DNA from 2 places in the Duganella vulcania genome. Region 2 is predicted to be linked to the other one. Evidence: predicted binding sites of a transcription regulator. Region 2 holds the regulator's gene; the other holds the start of a gene.

Region 1 (7,889 bases), on a different contig from region 2:
TTAATGAACAAACCTTTAAGAGGCAGCATCTGATGTCCAGCAAATCCTCCACTCCCGAGCAGAATCCGGCCGACATCGCGCGCGAGGCGTTCAAGCGCCTGGCCGTGCGCCGCATCGCGCCGACGCCGGAAGCCTACCGCGACATCTACCACGAAATCGCCGGCATCGCCGCCGAGCCGGCCGCGACCGCGCCGCTGGGCGCGGTCGATCCCGGGCCGGAATCGGTGCTGAGCCAGTTCGCCACCCGCCTGACCGAGAACACCGGCGACCTGGCCGACTTCGGCCGCCGCTTCAACCGCGCCGTCAAGTCGCGCGACTGGGAGGGCTACGCCAAGGCGCTGTCGCAGCTGGTGGAAAAACACTTCGTCAGCAAGAAGGGCGGCATCGAGCTGGCCGGCCTGGCGCCGGAGGACGAGCAAAGCCGCACGCTGCGCGACCTGCTCAGCCGCACCCTGACCTTCGCGGTGGCGTCGCTGCTGTCGGGCGCGCCGGTGCTGGTGGCCGAGGCCGAATCGCTGGGCGCGGCCACCAAGCTGGCCCACAGCGAGGAGGCGCTGGCCGAGATCGCCGTGCGCCTCAAGCAGCTGTGCTACCAGATCGAGCTGCGCGGCGGCGACAGCGGCGAACAGCAGGAACTGCTGCTGCGCCTGTTCAAGCTGCTGCTGGAGAATGTCAGCGAGCTGCTTGACGACGACAGCTGGCTGCGCGGCCAGATCGAATCGGTGCAGAACCTGATCACCGGCCCGATCGACGTGCGCGCGCTGGAGGAAGCCACGCGCAGCCTGAAGGAAGTGATCTACAAGCAGGGCCAGCTCAAGCACAGCCTGTCGGACGTCAAGCTCACCGTCAAGAACATGATGATGACCTTCATCGACCGGCTCGGCCAGGTCGCGGCCTCGACCGGCGACTTCCACGAGAAGATCGGCGGCTACTCGGAAAAGATCAGCAAGGCCGACAACATCGCCGAGCTCAACAACATACTCGACGAGGTGCTCAAGGAAACCCGGCTGGTGCAGAGCGAGGCGCTCAAGGCGCGCGACAAGATGGTCTTGGCGCGCCAGGAGGTGCAGGACGCCGAGAACCGCATCCACGCGCTGGAGGCCAAGCTGCAGCATTTGAGCGAGCTGGTGCGCGAAGACCAGCTGACCGGCAGCCTCAACCGCCGGGGCCTGGACGACGTGTTCGAGCGCGAGACCGCGCGCGCCGACCGCCGCGGCACGCCGCTGTGCATCGCCATCCTCGACCTGGACGATTTCAAAAAGCTCAACGATACCTACGGCCACATCGCCGGCGACGCCGCGCTCAAGCACCTGGTCAAGATCGTCAAGGACACGCTGCGCTCGATGGACGTGATTGCCCGCTTCGGCGGCGAGGAATTCCTGATCCTGATGCCGGAGACCTCGGTCGAGGCGGCCGCCAGCACGATGACCCGTTTGCAGCGCGAACTGACCAAGCACTTCTTCCTGCACGATAACGAGAAGGTGCTGATCACCTTCTCGGCCGGGGTGGCGCTGCGCCGTCCCAACGAGGAGCAGACCGAGCTGGTCAAGCGCGCCGACAAGGCCATGTACACCGCCAAGCAGACCGGCAAAAACCGGGTGGTGGTGGCCGACTAGCCCCGTTTATTGTCATTTTTATTCCAGCCCGGCGCCCGCCGGGCTTTTTTTTGCCCAAAAACAAGGTCGAAAAATAATTATTTTTGCCCTAAAGATTCCGCGAACGCGGTCGTTTAAACGGGCATGTGCGATGAACTTTAGCCCTGAAATCGAAAATTTCCCGCTTTTTTTGCCCTTAATTTTCCCACTGGGCAACCGTTACCAGTTACAACAGCGGTTTGAATGTCTCGGAATGTGGAGACAGACCAATGGGAACTGAGCATATCGCCGAATCGTATTTTGGAGAAACATCATGGCACAAGTCATCAACACTAATATTGCATCGCTGAATTCGCAACGTAACCTGACCACGTCGCAAGCAAACCTGTCGACTTCGCTGCAACGCCTGTCCTCGGGTCTGCGCATCAACAGCGCAAAAGACGACGCCGCAGGTCTGGCCATTTCGGAACGCTTCACTTCGCAAATTCGCGGCAATACCACGGCTGCACGTAACGCCAACGACGGTATCTCGCTGGCTCAAACGGCCGAGGGTGGCTTGAGCACCGCAGGCGACCTGCTGCAGCGTATCCGCGAACTGGCAGTCCAGTCCGCCAACGGCAGTAACTCCGCATCGGATCGCCAATCGATCCAGAACGAGGTGGGCGCTCTGTCGAAAGAGCTCGACCGCGTTGCCACCAGCACCCAGTTCAACGGCCAGAACGTACTCGACGGCAGCCTGACCAGTACCCAGTTCCAGGTCGGCGCCAACTCGGGCCAAACCATTAACATCGGTGTGCAGAGCGCCCGGGCCAGCGACATCGGCAACAACACCATCAAGCCGGTCGATACGGCCACCTCGCTGTCGCAGGCCGTTACCGGCGCCAATGCCAACCTCGACACCGCCGATGCCGCCAACCTGCTGACCGCCGACGAAACGCTGACCATCAAGTCCGGTGCCGGCACCACCCAAGACATCTTCGTCAAGGCACCGCAGCTGGGCGCTACCCCTCCGGTCAACGGCGACACCGCCGCCTCCACCGCCGCCAAAGTGAACGCCGCCTCCGGCACCACCGGCGTGACGGCGCAGGCCAAAACCGTCGCCACCATCGCTGGCGTCGTCGACGGCTCGGTCAACTTCCAGTTGCGCGGCGCTAACTCGATCGCCAACGATCCAAACTCCAAGGCTGTCACCATTAGCGCCAAAGTGGTCGGTGGCGACCTGTCGGCCTTGGCCCAGGCTGTCAATGCCCAGACCGCGACCACCAACGTCACCGCCAGCGTCAAGCTGGACGCAACCGGCAAAAAAGAACTGCAATTGGTCGACAGCACGGGCAACAATATTCAGTTGTCCTCCCAGACCGGTGACGTGGCACTGCAATCGGCCACCGTGCGCGGCGCGGACATCGGCGGTTCGCCTTCGGCCACCACCGTCTCACTGGCTACCGGCGGCTCGGCAGCGGTCGGTGGTCGCGTCGAATTTTCGTCGGACTCCGGCTTCTCGATCACCAGCACGGTCGGCGTGATCACTGGCGGCACTACCGTCGGCAGCGATCTGCAGTCCGTCTCGAAAATCGACGTCAGCACCGTGGATGGCTCGAACGCTGCGCTGAAGACCATCGACTCGGCGCTGAACTCGATCAACAGCAACCGTGCGGCGCTCGGTGCGATTCAAAACCGTTTTGCGTCGACGATCTCGAACCTGAACACGACGACGGAGAACTTGTCCGCTTCGCGTAGCCGGATTCAAGATACCGACTTCGCGTCGGAAACGGCCAACCTGACCCGCGGCCAGATCCTGCAACAAGCTGGTACCGCCATCCTGGCCCAGGCCAACTCGCTGCCGAACGGCGTGCTGTCCCTGCTGCGTGGCTAAAATCCGGGGAAGGATTGACCCGACAAGGTCACCCTGACTAGGTTCCCCGGCTGATTTATTCAGTCGGGGATTTTTCACAAAGGAAGCATCATGACTATCGATACCATCGGCTCGGCCACCCAGGCCCGCCCAGTAGACCGCCCGGCCACAGCCGCTGGCGGCGATGTCGCTGCGCAAGGCGCCACGCGCGCACCAGCCACTGCCGTGGAAACAGCGGCCGCCGTCAAAGGCCCGGCCAATGTACCGACGCTGGAGCAGGTCAACCAGGCCGTGTCGCAGCTGAACAAGTCGGCGCAAGCCAAGTCGCAAGGCCTGGAATTCTCGGTCGACAGCGACACCAAGCGCACCGTGGTCAAGGTGATCGACCAGACCACCAAGGAAGTGCTGCGCCAGATTCCCTCGCCCGAAGCGCTGGAAATCGCCAAATCGCTGGAGTCGAAGTCCAGCAACTCCGGTTTGCTGATCCAGCAAACCGCCTGAAGCGGCCGCGCTCGCGCGCGCCGCTTTTTTCCCATGCATGGCATCCTGACACCGGGAGCGCCTGCCCACTGCCCCGCCACGTCCCCTTCGCTGCCCGTTTTTTCAGCTTTGCCTGAACTGGCAGGTATTCTCCCCTCTCAAGTCCGGTTTGATTCTGCCGATATTGTCTTATATTATTGCTTTACTTAGGAGCACATCGTGGGCATCTCTTCAGCGGGCATCGGCTCTGGCCTCAAGGTCGACGACATCGTCAGCAAGCTGATGGCAGTGGAGTCGCAGCCGTTGGCCGATTACGACAAGAAATCGGCCAGTTATCTGGCGAAGGTGTCCGCGTTCGGCAATTTGTCGAGCGCTCTCGGCACCTTCCAGAGCTCGCTCAGCAGCCTGAGTTCCCTGTCCGGCTTCCAGTCGCTCACTAGCACCCCCAGCGATTCCTCCGTGCTAACGGCCACCGCCAACAGCACCGCCCAGCCGGGCAACTACCGCATCAATGTCACCCAGATCGCCCAAGCGCAGACGCTGGCCTCCGCCGGTTACAAAAGTACCACGGCGGCCATCGGCCTCGGTGGCAAGACCACGATCAACTTCTCGCTGGGCACGATCAGCGGCGGCACCTTCGGCATCGCCGGCACCGCGCTCGGGGCCAGCCTGAGCAGCGGAGGCCTGACACCGGGCTCGCTCAGCATTAACAACACCGCAATCAGCACCGACGGCACCACCCGCAGTGCCCGCCTGCTGGCCGACGCCATCAATGCCAAAAGCACCACCACCGGTGTGTCGGCCAAGGCCGCGCCCACCGTCACCAGCGCCACACTGTTCGGCGGCGGTGGCGCCTCCAGTTTCGGCGCCGTCGATACAAGCGGCGGCGGCACCTATTCGCTGACGGTCGGCGGGGTGGAAATAGCCGCCCAAGCGGCCGGCGTAGCGGGCGGCAGCGGTGTCACCGCCGCCGCGCTCGACGCCGCGCTGACGGGCAACACCGCCGTGGCGCGCGCGCTGGCCGACGCCAACATCACGGTGACGGGCACCGCCGCCGGCGGCGACCTGCAGTTCACCAACGCCGACGGCAGCAACATCGCCATCGCCGAAGCGGTGTCGGGCAGCGTGACTGGTGGCATCGGCAACATCGGCGGCGCCAACATCGGTTCCAGCACCACCGCGGTGGGGTCGATCTCACTGGTGTCGGCCGACGGCAGCCCGATCACCGTCGGCGGCACCAATCCGGCCGGCGCCGGCTTCACAGCCGGCGTCGGCGGCGCCTACCTGGGGGCCGGCTTCGCGTCCGACTCCAGCCGCACCAGCGGCAACATCGTCATCGACAGCAGCAACAACACGCTGCAGGGCATCATGGCGGCGATCAACAAAGGGGGCTTCGGCGTTACCGCCAGCATCGTCTCGGACGGCAGCACCGGCACCGGGGCTACGCCCAACCACCTGATCCTGACCGCAAGCGACACCGGCCTGAGTTCGACGATGAAAATCACCTTGGCTGGCACCGGAGGCAACCCTCCCGATGGCGCCTTGGTCAGCCTGTTGAGCTACGATCCGGCCGGCACGCAGAACCTGAGCCAGAAGGCGGCCGCCGCAGACACCAAGGCGTCCGTCAACGGCATCGCCGTCACCAGCTCCACTACGGGCATCTCCGGCGCCATCACCGGTGTGACCATCAGCGCGCTCAAAGTCGGCAGTTCCAGCCTGACGGTCTCCAAGGATACCGCCTCGCTCACCGCTTCGGTCACCAGCTTCGTCAAGGCCTACAACGATCTCAGCAGTCAGATCACCACGCTGGGCGCGTACAATCCCGACACCAAGACTGGCGGCCCATTGCTCGGAGACAGTACCCTGCGCAATCTGCAGGCGTCGATCCGCCACCAACTCGGCGCCTCGATCACCGGCCTCAAAGGCAGCAGTCTGACCAACCTATCGCAGATCGGCATATCCTTTCAGAAAGACGGCACGCTGACGCTGGACAACAGCAAACTGAACAAGGCGATCGCCAGCAACTATGGCGACATTGCCGGCCTGTTCGCGGCGGTCGGCCATAGCAGCGACCCGGACATCAAGTTCGTCAGTTCCAGCGGCAAGACCCAAGCTGGCGACTACGCGATCGATATCACCCAACTCGCCACGCAGGGCGTCCTGCAGGGCGCAACCGTGCTGCCGGCTGAAACCGTGATCGGCGCCGACACCTCGTGGACCGTGACGCTGAACGACACCAAGCCAGCCACACTGGCCAACACCGCCACCATTTCCTTGCCTGCCGGTAGCTACAATCCCAGCCAACTGGCGACACTGCTGCAATCGGCCATCAACGGCGTCAGCGCCTTCTCTACCGCAGGTTCCACCGTCGCCGCCACGGTCGGTGACGATGGCAAGCTGAAGCTGGCCTCGACCCTGTACGGCTCGAAATCGAACTTGCAGATCAGCACAGTCAGCGGCACCGACATTTCCGCCGTCTTCGGAGGCGCCAGCTCGGTAGATGGACTCGACGTGGCCGGCACCATCGGCGGCTACACCGCCACCGGCAGCGGCCAGACACTGACCGGTTCGCCGGGCGCGCCGATCGACGGCCTCAAACTGACAATCACAGGCGACACTATCGGTTCGCGCGGCAGCTTCGGTTTCTCGCAGGGGTATGCCTACCAGCTCAACACGCTGGCGGCGGGTTACCTGGGCGGTAGCGGCCTGATCGCTGGCCGCACCACAGGCCTGAACAATTCGGTCAAGGACATCGGCAAGCAGAAGGACGCGTTCGCCTCCCGCCTGGTCGACATCGAAGCGCGTTACCGCGCCCAGTACTCGGCGCTCGACACCTCGATCGCCAGCATGAATACCACCGCGTCATTCTTGGCGCAACAGTTCGCGGCGCTTGCCAAGCAATAGCCGCTGACGCTTTAACAGGAGACAGAGTATGTTCGGATCGCGACAAACTGGCGTGCACGCCTATGCCAAGGTTGGCATGGAAACCGGCGTGGTGGCCGCCAGTCCTCACAAGCTGATCGTCATGCTGTTCGACGGCGCCCTGGTGGCGCTGAGCAGCGCGCTGAACGGCATGCGCAATGGCGACATCGGCGAGAAAGGCAAATCGATCTCCAAGGCCATCATGATCATCGACAGCGGCCTGCGCGCCGCGCTCGACAAGAAGGCCGGCGGCGACATCGCCGAGGGCCTGGACGCGCTGTATGAATACATGAGCGCGCGCCTGCTGACAGCCAACCTGAACAACGACCCGGCGATCCTGGAGGAAGTGCAGCGCCTGCTGACCGAATTGCGCGACGCCTGGAACGCCATTGCCGACACCCCCGCCGCCACCGGCATCCGCCCCACCACCAATCTCGCGAGCGCCTGATTCATGATGACCAGCCAAGATATCCTTTCCGTGTACGCCGCCATGGCCGACCTGACCGAACAGATGGTGCAGGCCGCCACGCGCAGCGACTGGGACCAGTTGGTGCTGCTGGAGCAGCGCTGCGCCGCGCACGTGCAGGCGCTGCGCGAGCAGGAGCCGGCCCAGCCGATGCAGGGCGCCGAGCGCGAACGCAAGATCAGCCTGATCCGCCAGATGCTCAACGCCGACCGCCAGATCCGCGACCTGACCATGCCGTGGATGGCGCAACTGTCCAAACTGATCAACTCCACCGGCACTGAACGGCGCGTGATTAACGCCTACGGCAGCGTCTAAAGCAGGGGCGCGCCATGATGCCGCCAGCGGTCACCATCTTGCCGGTCGGCCCGGCGGCCGGCGTCGGTGGCGCCGCGCCGGTGGGCGACGGCCGCCAGGCGGCCTTCCAGCGCGCGCTGCAAAGCCTGGTCGGACAACCGGTCACGGCCGAGGTGCTGTCCAAGTACAACGACGGCAGCTTCCTGGTCCGCGTGGCCGACAACGCCGTGCGCATGATGCTGCCGCCGGACGTGCAGGTGGGCGCCGACGTGCCCCTGAC
Region 2 (7,889 bases):
CGACCACGTTCACGTTGGGCATGGTCACATAGCCCTTGTCGTCGGCCATCGGATGCTTGGGGTCGTACATCTGCTTCATCGGCGACTGGTCTTCCACCACCTGCTTGACCCGCACCCCGGTCGAGGCCCCGCCGTCGGTCGGCGTGGTGGCCTCGAACACCACCTGGCGCGCGCGGTAGGCCTCGCCGCTGGCGCTGGTGGCGCTGTCGGCATTGGCCAGGTTGGACGCCACCACGTTGAGCCGTTGCGCCTGGGCGCTCATGGCCGAACCTGAAACATTGAAAATATTAAACAGCGACATGATCAGCTACCTCCCTGTATCGCCGCCATCATGGTCTTGATCTGGGCGTTGATTGCGGTGATGCCAGCCTCGTAGCGGATGGCGTTGTCGGCGAACTGGTTGCGTTCCACATCCATGTCGACCGTGTTGCCGTCGACCGCGCCCTGCACCACGCCGCGATACAGCAGCGGCGTGCCGTCCGCCATCGTCGTACCGTCTTGCGGAGGGTTGGGGTAATGCTTGCTGGCGGTGGTCTTCAAGGTGGCGTTGGCGCTGGGGCTGGCCTTGTCCAGCGCGGCCTTCATGGCGCTGGAAAAATCGATGTCGCGGGCCTTGTAGTTGGGCGTGTCGCCGTTGGCGATGTTCGAGGCGAGCACGCTCTGCCGCTGAGAGCGCAGGCTCAGCGCGGCTTCGTTAAAGCGCAGGTAATCGTCGAGTTTCCCAACCATGGCAGCTCCCAATGGACGCACTTGTTATGACAGGATCGATGATACGGAGTTGCCGGCGGTAACGATCGAGCGATAAGCCACTGCTTTTCGGTCCTATTCAAGGCTTCAAGTCCAGGCCGCCAGACTATGATGGCAACATTGAAGGGGACTCTCACGCCATGAAACGACTGCTCATCACCGCCGCCCTGCTGACCCTGCTGCCGGCGGCCCACGCCCAAGCTCAATCCCAGCAAGCGGCGCCGCTGCGCCAGGACGCCGCCGCGCTCAAGCGCAGCGTCGAACAATTCCTGCAGGTGCAAAGCGGCGGCCTGCCGGGCCAGGTGACGGTCGCCGTGGGCGCCATCGACCCGCGCATGAACCTGGCCGCCTGCCCCGATCCGCAGGCGTTCTTCATGCCCGGCGCGCGCGCCTGGGGCAAGACCACGGTCGGCGTGCGCTGTGCGACACCAACGGCCTGGACGGTATATATTCAAGCCACGGTCACCGTGGTCGGCGAGTACATCGCCAGCGCCGCCCCGCTGGCCCAGGGCCAGGCCATCGAGGCCAGCCAGCTGGTGACCTTGAAGGGCGACCTGACCGCGCTGCCGGCCGGCATCGCCACCGACATGGGCCAGGTGATTGGCCGCAGCACCAATATTTCACTGCCGCCAGGCACGCCGCTACGCCTGGACACGCTGCGCAGCAAGCCGGTGGTGCAATCCGGGCAACTGGTGCGGCTGGTTTCCAGCGGCAACGGCTTCAGCGTCTCGGCCGAGGCCCGCGCCATGAGCACGGCCGGCGACGGCCAGGTAGTCCAGGTAAAAACTTCCGGTGGGCAACAAATCACCGGGATCGCCAAGGCAGGCGGGCTGGTGGAGGTGGCGTTTTGACGGAACGCCGGGGATCGGACGGTAAGGCAACGCTAAAGTTTCGCGCGCGCCCGCCGTTATAGACTCAGATCCCGGAGTTTCGTACTCCTACCAGAGAAGGATAATGCTGTGAAAATCAACGATACATTGAAGAGCACGACCGGCTTGCCGTCGTCGTCCCCGGCTTCCACCTCGACCGCGCGCGGCGCGGACAAGGCGGCCGCCCCGGCGACGCCTGCAACGTCCGACAATGTGCGCCTGTCGCCGCAAGGCCAGGCATTGGCGGCCAGTGCGGCCGGCGGCGCCAACGCTGTGTTCGATACCAAGAAGGTCGAGCGCATTAAGCTGGCGATTGCCGACGGTCAGTTCCAGGTCAACTCGGAAAAAGTGGCGGATGGCTTGCTGGATACAGTCAAGGATCTGCTGCACTCTCGCAAACGATAGGTAATACCATGTCAACCGCTACCCCGCTGAACAGCCTGCGTGAAGAAGAACAGATCATGACGACCCTGCTGGGCGTCCTGAAGCAGGAACAGCAACACCTGGTGGCGGCGGAAATCGACGGCCTGACGGCGGTCACCACGAAGAAATCGGCACTGGTCACGCAGATGACCCTGTTGTCGGCCCAGCGCCACCGCGCCCTGGGCAAGGCCGGCTACCCGGCCGAGGAAGCCGGCATGGATGCCTGGGTTGCCGCCAGCGGCGCCGACGCCGCCGAAGCCACCGCCCTGTGGCAGGCGCTGCAGCACCACGCGCGCGAAGCCAAGGAACTCAACCGCATCAACGGCATGCTGATCAACAAGCAGATGGGCCATACGCAAGGCGCGCTGCAGGCGCTGCGTCCGCAATCGGCCGGCGCCAACAATTTCTACGGCCCTGGCGGCCTGTCCACCACCCTGCCCCGCAGCCGCGGTTTCCTGGCCGGCTGATCTGCGCTTTTATTTTATCTACTGCTGAGCCGGCGCCGGCGTCGGCAACTCCGTCACCGTATCCGGAATACCGGACAAGATCGTGACCGCCACGCGGCGGTTGCGCGCGCGGCCGATCGGATTGTCGTTCGACGCCACCGGCACGTTCGAGCTGAAGCCCACCGCGGTCAAGCGTCCCGGCGCCACGCCGGCGTCGATGAACAGCCGCACCACGCTGCTGGCGCGCACCGCCGACAGCTCCCAGTTGGACGGGAACAGCGCGTTGCGGATCGGCTGGTTGTCGGTATGGCCCTCCACCTGCACATTGTGGTCGTCGCTCTTGAGCAGGCCGGCCACGGCGCGCAAGGCTTCGGTCGATTCGCTGGTCAGGCGCGCGTCGCCCGGATCGAACAGCACCGAGGCGTTGATCTCGACGCTGACGCCGCGGCTGTTCTGCGTGACGCGCACCTTGCCCTCCTTGACCAGCGGCGCCAGCGTGGACAACAAGTCCTGCGCCAGCTTGGTCATCTGGGTTTTTTCCTTGCGCAGCAGTTCGGCGTGGCGGCGCAGGTTGGGATTGGGGATGGGCAGGTTGGGCACCTCGGTGGTGACCGGCTTGGCCGAACCGGCGCCGCCGAAGGCGTCCCCCAGCGCGACCGACAGCACCTTGTAGCGGCCGATGTTGACCACCGAGATCGCATACATGACAACAAAGAAGGCGAACAGCAGCGTGATGAAGTCGGCATAGGAAATCAGCCAGCGCTCGTGGTTCTCCGGCTCGTCGTCGAACTTCCTGCGGGCGCGGCGGTTCTGCATGTCAGTGTTCCCGCAGCAGCGTGGCGATGCGCTCGTCGATGACGCGCGTGTGGTCGCCGGTGGCGATGTCGTAGAACACGGCGGCGGCGATCTCCTGCTGGTGCACGGCCTGCGTCACGATGGCCTTGAGCTTGTTGGCGATCGGGTAGAAGAACAGGTTGGCCAGGCCGACACCGTAGATGGTCGACACGAAGGCCACCGCGATGCCCGAGCCCAGCTTGCTTGGATCGGTGAGATTTTCCATCACGTGGATCAGGCCCAGCACCGCGCCCAGGATGCCGATGGTGGGCGAATAGCCGGCCGCCGATTCCCAGATGCGCACCGCCTGGCGCTCCTCGGTTTCGTAGGCGGTGATCTCGGTGTCGAGGATCTGGCGCAGCTTGTCGGGGTTGATGCCGTCGACGATCAGGCGCAAGCCCTTGGTGTTGAACTGGTCCTTGGACGACAGCATGTAACGCTCCAGCGACAGCAGGCCGTCGCGGCGCGCCGCCAGGTTCCAGGCGTTGATGTCGCGCGCCAGCACGGCGCGGGTGTCGGCCGGCGGCGCGAACACCAGCCGCAGCATGCGCACGCCGCGCAAAAAAGTCTTGAAGCGGGTCTGCAGCATCACCGCGCCAAACGTGCCGATGACCACGATCGCGAACGCGGCCGGCTGCAGCAGCGAGCCGAGCTTGCCGCCCTCGAGCGTCTGGCCGACAACGATGCCGGCCAGCGCCAGCAGCACCCCGGCTACGCTGGCCCAGTCCAAGACCGCTCCCGAAGTGAGGCGCGCAACCGCGCCACGGCCTGCGTATGCAGCTGCGATACGCGCGATTCCGATACGCCCATCACGGCGCCGATTTCTTTCAAGTTGAGCTCCTCTTCGTAGTACAGCCCCATCAGGATCTTCTCGCGCGGCGGCAGCGCGTCGATGGCGTCGATCACGGCCTGGCGGAAGTCGCCGTCCAGCAGCGAGCGCAGCGGGTCGCTCTCCTCGTCCGAGCAGTAACGGTCGAGGAAGCTGTCGTTGCCGTCGTCGTCGTGAAAATCTTCGTAGTACACCAATTGGTGGCCGCCGCCGTCGGACAGCATTTCCTGATAGTCGGCCAGCGACAGCTTGAGCATCTTGGCCACTTCCGACTCGGTCGGCGGATGGCCCAGGCGCTGCTGCAGCGTGCTCATCGCGGTCTCGATCTTGCGCATGTTCTGGCGCATCGAGCGCGGCAGCCAGTCGCTGTTGCGCAGCTCGTCGAGCATGGCGCCGCGGATGCGCAGCACGGCGTAGGTTTCGAACTGGGCGCCATGCGTTTCCTCGTAACGGCTGATGGCGTCGAGCAGGCCGATCATCCCGGCTTGCACCAGATCGTCGACTTCGACGCTGGGCGGCAGTTTCGCCTTCATGTGATGGGCCAGGCGCTTGACCAACGGCATATGCTCCGTCAGCAAAGAATCCTTGTCCGCTTTCCCTTTGACCGTGTACATAGCCTGTTTATTATTGATTAAGCGCTAAAATTGTCATGCTCCCTTAACGGAAAGATGGCGAGCTGGCCAGCGCGAAGCGCCCCGCCAGTTGACGAAACGCGACCGAAGCCCCGGCCAGCGGAAACGCATCGACCACCGCACGCCCCAAGCGTGCGGCGCGCTGCAGGTATTCATCCGCCGGCACCGATCCCATCGAAACGAGGTTCACCGCGAGGTATCGGCTGGCCGCCTGTGCCATGTTATCGTATACCACCTTTGCTTCCGATTCGGAAGCCCCGGTGACCACAATTCCGAACGGCCGCCGTCCCAGCTCCTGGTTCAGGCGCTTGATCATACTGTACGCGGCCTTGATCGAGGTAGCGCTATTCGACACCTGCACCACGATTTCCGAGCTGGCCATGACCGGCACCGGGAAGGCCACGCCGTCGAACTCGCCGTCGACGATGACGATGCCGGTCTGCTTGGCCAGCACATCGAAGGCCTTGGCCAGGCGGCGCGTCTCGTCCGGGCCGCTGCGCGGCACGCCGCGTGTCATCGACGCCACAGAGAACCCTTGCGGCACCTGGTGGATCACCTGGTTGAGCGCGCACTCCTGGCGCGCCACGTTGAGCAGGCTGGCGCCGCCGTCCACGCCCAGGCGCGAGGCCACGCCATGGGCGCTGGCGCAGGCATCGACCAGCAGCACGTCGTTGCCGGCGCGCGCCAGCGAGGCGCCCAGGTTGACCAGCATGGCGCCCTTGTCGTCCTGCGGCGTGGCCGACAGGAAGGTGACGATGCGGGGCTGCGGCCCCGCCAGCATGCGGCGCAGGCCCTCCGCCTGGTCGAAATCGAAATTAGCCAAGGTGCACCTCGCGCAGCGCTGGTTCACCGTTGCTCATCAGGAGCGGCAGTTCGGCGTCCAGGTATTGGGTGTTGACGGCGTCGCGTTTCAACTTGAAAGCGCGGTCGATCAGGTAGGCCGGATCGGCCAGGTGCAGGTCTTCCGGCACGCGCTGGCCGTTCGACACGTAGAACAGGTTGAGCTTCTGGCGGATCACCACGTCCAGCACGTTGCCGATGGCGGCCGCTTCATCGAGCTTGGTCATGATGCAGCCGGCCAGGCCGCTGCCCTGATAGGCGCGCACCACTTCGTTCAGCGTTTCCTGGGTGGCCGTCGCATTCAGGCACAGCAGGCGCTTGACGTCGGAGCCTGCGCCTTGCAGCATCGACACCTGCTCGGTCACCATCTGGTCGCGCTGGCTGACGCCGACCGTGTCGATCAAGACCGTGTGCTTGTTCTTCAGTTCCTTCAGGGCGATGCGCAGGTCGGCCTCGTCCTTCACCGAGTGCACCATCACGCCGAGGATCTTGCCGTAGATGCGCAGCTGCTCGTGGGCGCCGATACGGTAGGCATCGGTGGTGATCAGGGCCAGCTTGTCCGGGCCGTGGCGCATCACGCAGCGCGCGGCCAGCTTGGCGGTGCTGGTGGTCTTGCCGACGCCGGTCGGACCGACCAGCGCGAACACACCGCCCTGCTCGATCAGCGCGTCTTCGTTGGCCATGGTTTGCAGGTTGCGGGTCAGGACATTCTTGATCCAGCGCAGGCTGTCGGCGGCGTCGCGGTTGGCCGGCAGTTTTTCGATCAGGTAGCGCGCCAGGCTGGCCGAGAAACCGGCGGCCAGCATCTCGCGCAGCACGGCGGCCTTCTGCGGCTCGCGCGCCTGCGTGGTGCCCCAGGAGATCTCGGCCAGCTGGGTTTCCATCATGCCGCGCATGGCGCGGATTTCGCTCATCATGCCCTGCATCTCGGCGGCGGCGTTCTGCTTGGCGCTGGCGACGGCGGCGCTGACCAGGGCGGCGATCTGCTCGGCATCGATCGTGGCCTTGGCCGGCGCTGGCGCCGGCACCGCGGCTGCGGCTGCGGCCTTGGTGGCGCTGGCGAACGACGAATTGGAAGCCACCACGCGGCGCACCGGTTGCGCTGGCAGGGCGGCTGGCGCCGGGGTTGGCATATTCGATTCGAAACGGGGTTCCATGCGCTGTTCCAGGCGCGGCTCCAGGCGCTGCTCGGCGCGGCCATACGGCGCGGCGGTGTTCAGGTCGAGCGACGGCGCCGGATCGGCCATTGGCGAGTGCGGCGCCGGCATGGCCAGCGAAGCGGCATCGTCGTTGGCCAGCGCGAGGATTTCAACGCCGCCATCGGCCTGGCGATTGGACAGGATCACGGCATCGGGGCCGAGCGATTCGCGGACTTTGCGCAGCGCCTCGCGGGAAGTCGGTGCGGTAAATTTTTTGACGTTCATGGCCGGCTCTCAGGAGTCTAAGTCGAGCAGTGCGTCTTCCGGATGAGACGCCTTTACTCTGACAGTGCCATTATTGACGATGCACTTAGGAAACGATCCGACGAACAGGGGGGCAAATGGGCCGCATTTCGCCATTGCGGACGAGACGGCTTAACTGCTGCGGAAAACCTCCTCCAGCGAAGTGGCGTCGACAAAGTTGCGCGCCCAGGCCGACAGCTGCGGCACATCCGCCCCGGCGATGCGCGCCCGCACCTGCGCATCCAGCGGGCCGAAGCGTTTGGTCAGCAGCTCGGTGAGCATCTCGGCCCCGCCCTCCTGCCTGCCCTCTTGCCTGCCAATTTCCATTCCGATACGTTCGATAGAAGACAAATAAGCCATGGCCTTCCTCCTTTCAATCTGCAACATCCCGGATCGCAAGCGTGCCTCAAGTCCCTCAGGCAAGCGCATGATCCAGTCGATCACCCGGTACAAATTGATGATACGCTGCTTGTCCCAATCACGTTGATACAGAAGCTTGGTAAGCCGCCATTTGGCGATGCGCCGCCGATGCGCGTTCCCCTTGGTTTGCCGCGCCTGAAGATGCGCCATCGTCACCAGCGCAAACGGATTCGGATGCGCCCGCAATTCGTCCATGCGGCCAGCAAAATCGCGCAGCTTCACGACCGGAAATTCGATCTTCATCTCGCAGCCCAGCAGCCGATAGCTAAACGAAGCGGGCCGCCAGCGCGCACCGCCATCGGTCAGCAGCGCCAGGCTGGCGACCGGCCGCTGGTAGTGATCATAGACACGATAATTGTAGACAAACATACGCTCGGCAAACCGCGCATCGCGCCAGCCCTGCACCT

What was found. The regulator FliA, encoded in region 2, starts transcription of late flagellar genes. The targets are predictions, from matches to a motif close to CTAAAGTTTNNNNNNNNNNNGCCGNTA.
Region 1: a site for FliA is predicted at 4,085-4,111, ahead of fliD (flagellar filament capping protein FliD). Genes of this name have one in related genera too.

The regions. Positions count from the first base shown of each region.
Region 1 covers NZ_WWCX01000148.1:202-8,090, reverse strand. The annotation lists gene GTP90_RS33535 (GGDEF domain-containing protein) at 33-1,616, shown strand; gene GTP90_RS33530 (flagellin N-terminal helical domain-containing protein) at 1,909-3,468, shown strand; gene GTP90_RS33525 (flagellar protein FlaG) at 3,559-3,948, shown strand; gene fliD (flagellar filament capping protein FliD) at 4,147-6,831, shown strand; gene fliS (flagellar export chaperone FliS) at 6,860-7,297, shown strand; gene GTP90_RS33510 (flagellar protein FliT) at 7,301-7,630, shown strand; partial or broken gene GTP90_RS33505 (flagellar hook-length control protein FliK) at 7,645-7,889, shown strand, end outside.
Region 2 covers NZ_WWCX01000006.1:21,715-29,603, forward strand. The annotation lists gene flgC (flagellar basal body rod protein FlgC) at 1-301, opposite strand, end outside; gene flgB (flagellar basal body rod protein FlgB) at 304-729, opposite strand; gene flgA (flagellar basal body P-ring formation chaperone FlgA) at 888-1,598, shown strand; gene flgM (flagellar biosynthesis anti-sigma factor FlgM) at 1,707-2,021, shown strand; gene GTP90_RS06765 (flagella synthesis protein FlgN) at 2,030-2,506, shown strand; gene motD (flagellar motor protein MotD) at 2,525-3,301, opposite strand; gene GTP90_RS06775 (flagellar motor protein) at 3,303-4,049, opposite strand; gene GTP90_RS06780 (RNA polymerase sigma factor FliA) at 4,031-4,762, opposite strand; gene GTP90_RS06785 (MinD/ParA family ATP-binding protein) at 4,806-5,603, opposite strand; gene flhF (flagellar biosynthesis GTPase FlhF) at 5,596-7,044, opposite strand; gene GTP90_RS06795 (DUF4351 domain-containing protein) at 7,195-7,889, opposite strand, start outside.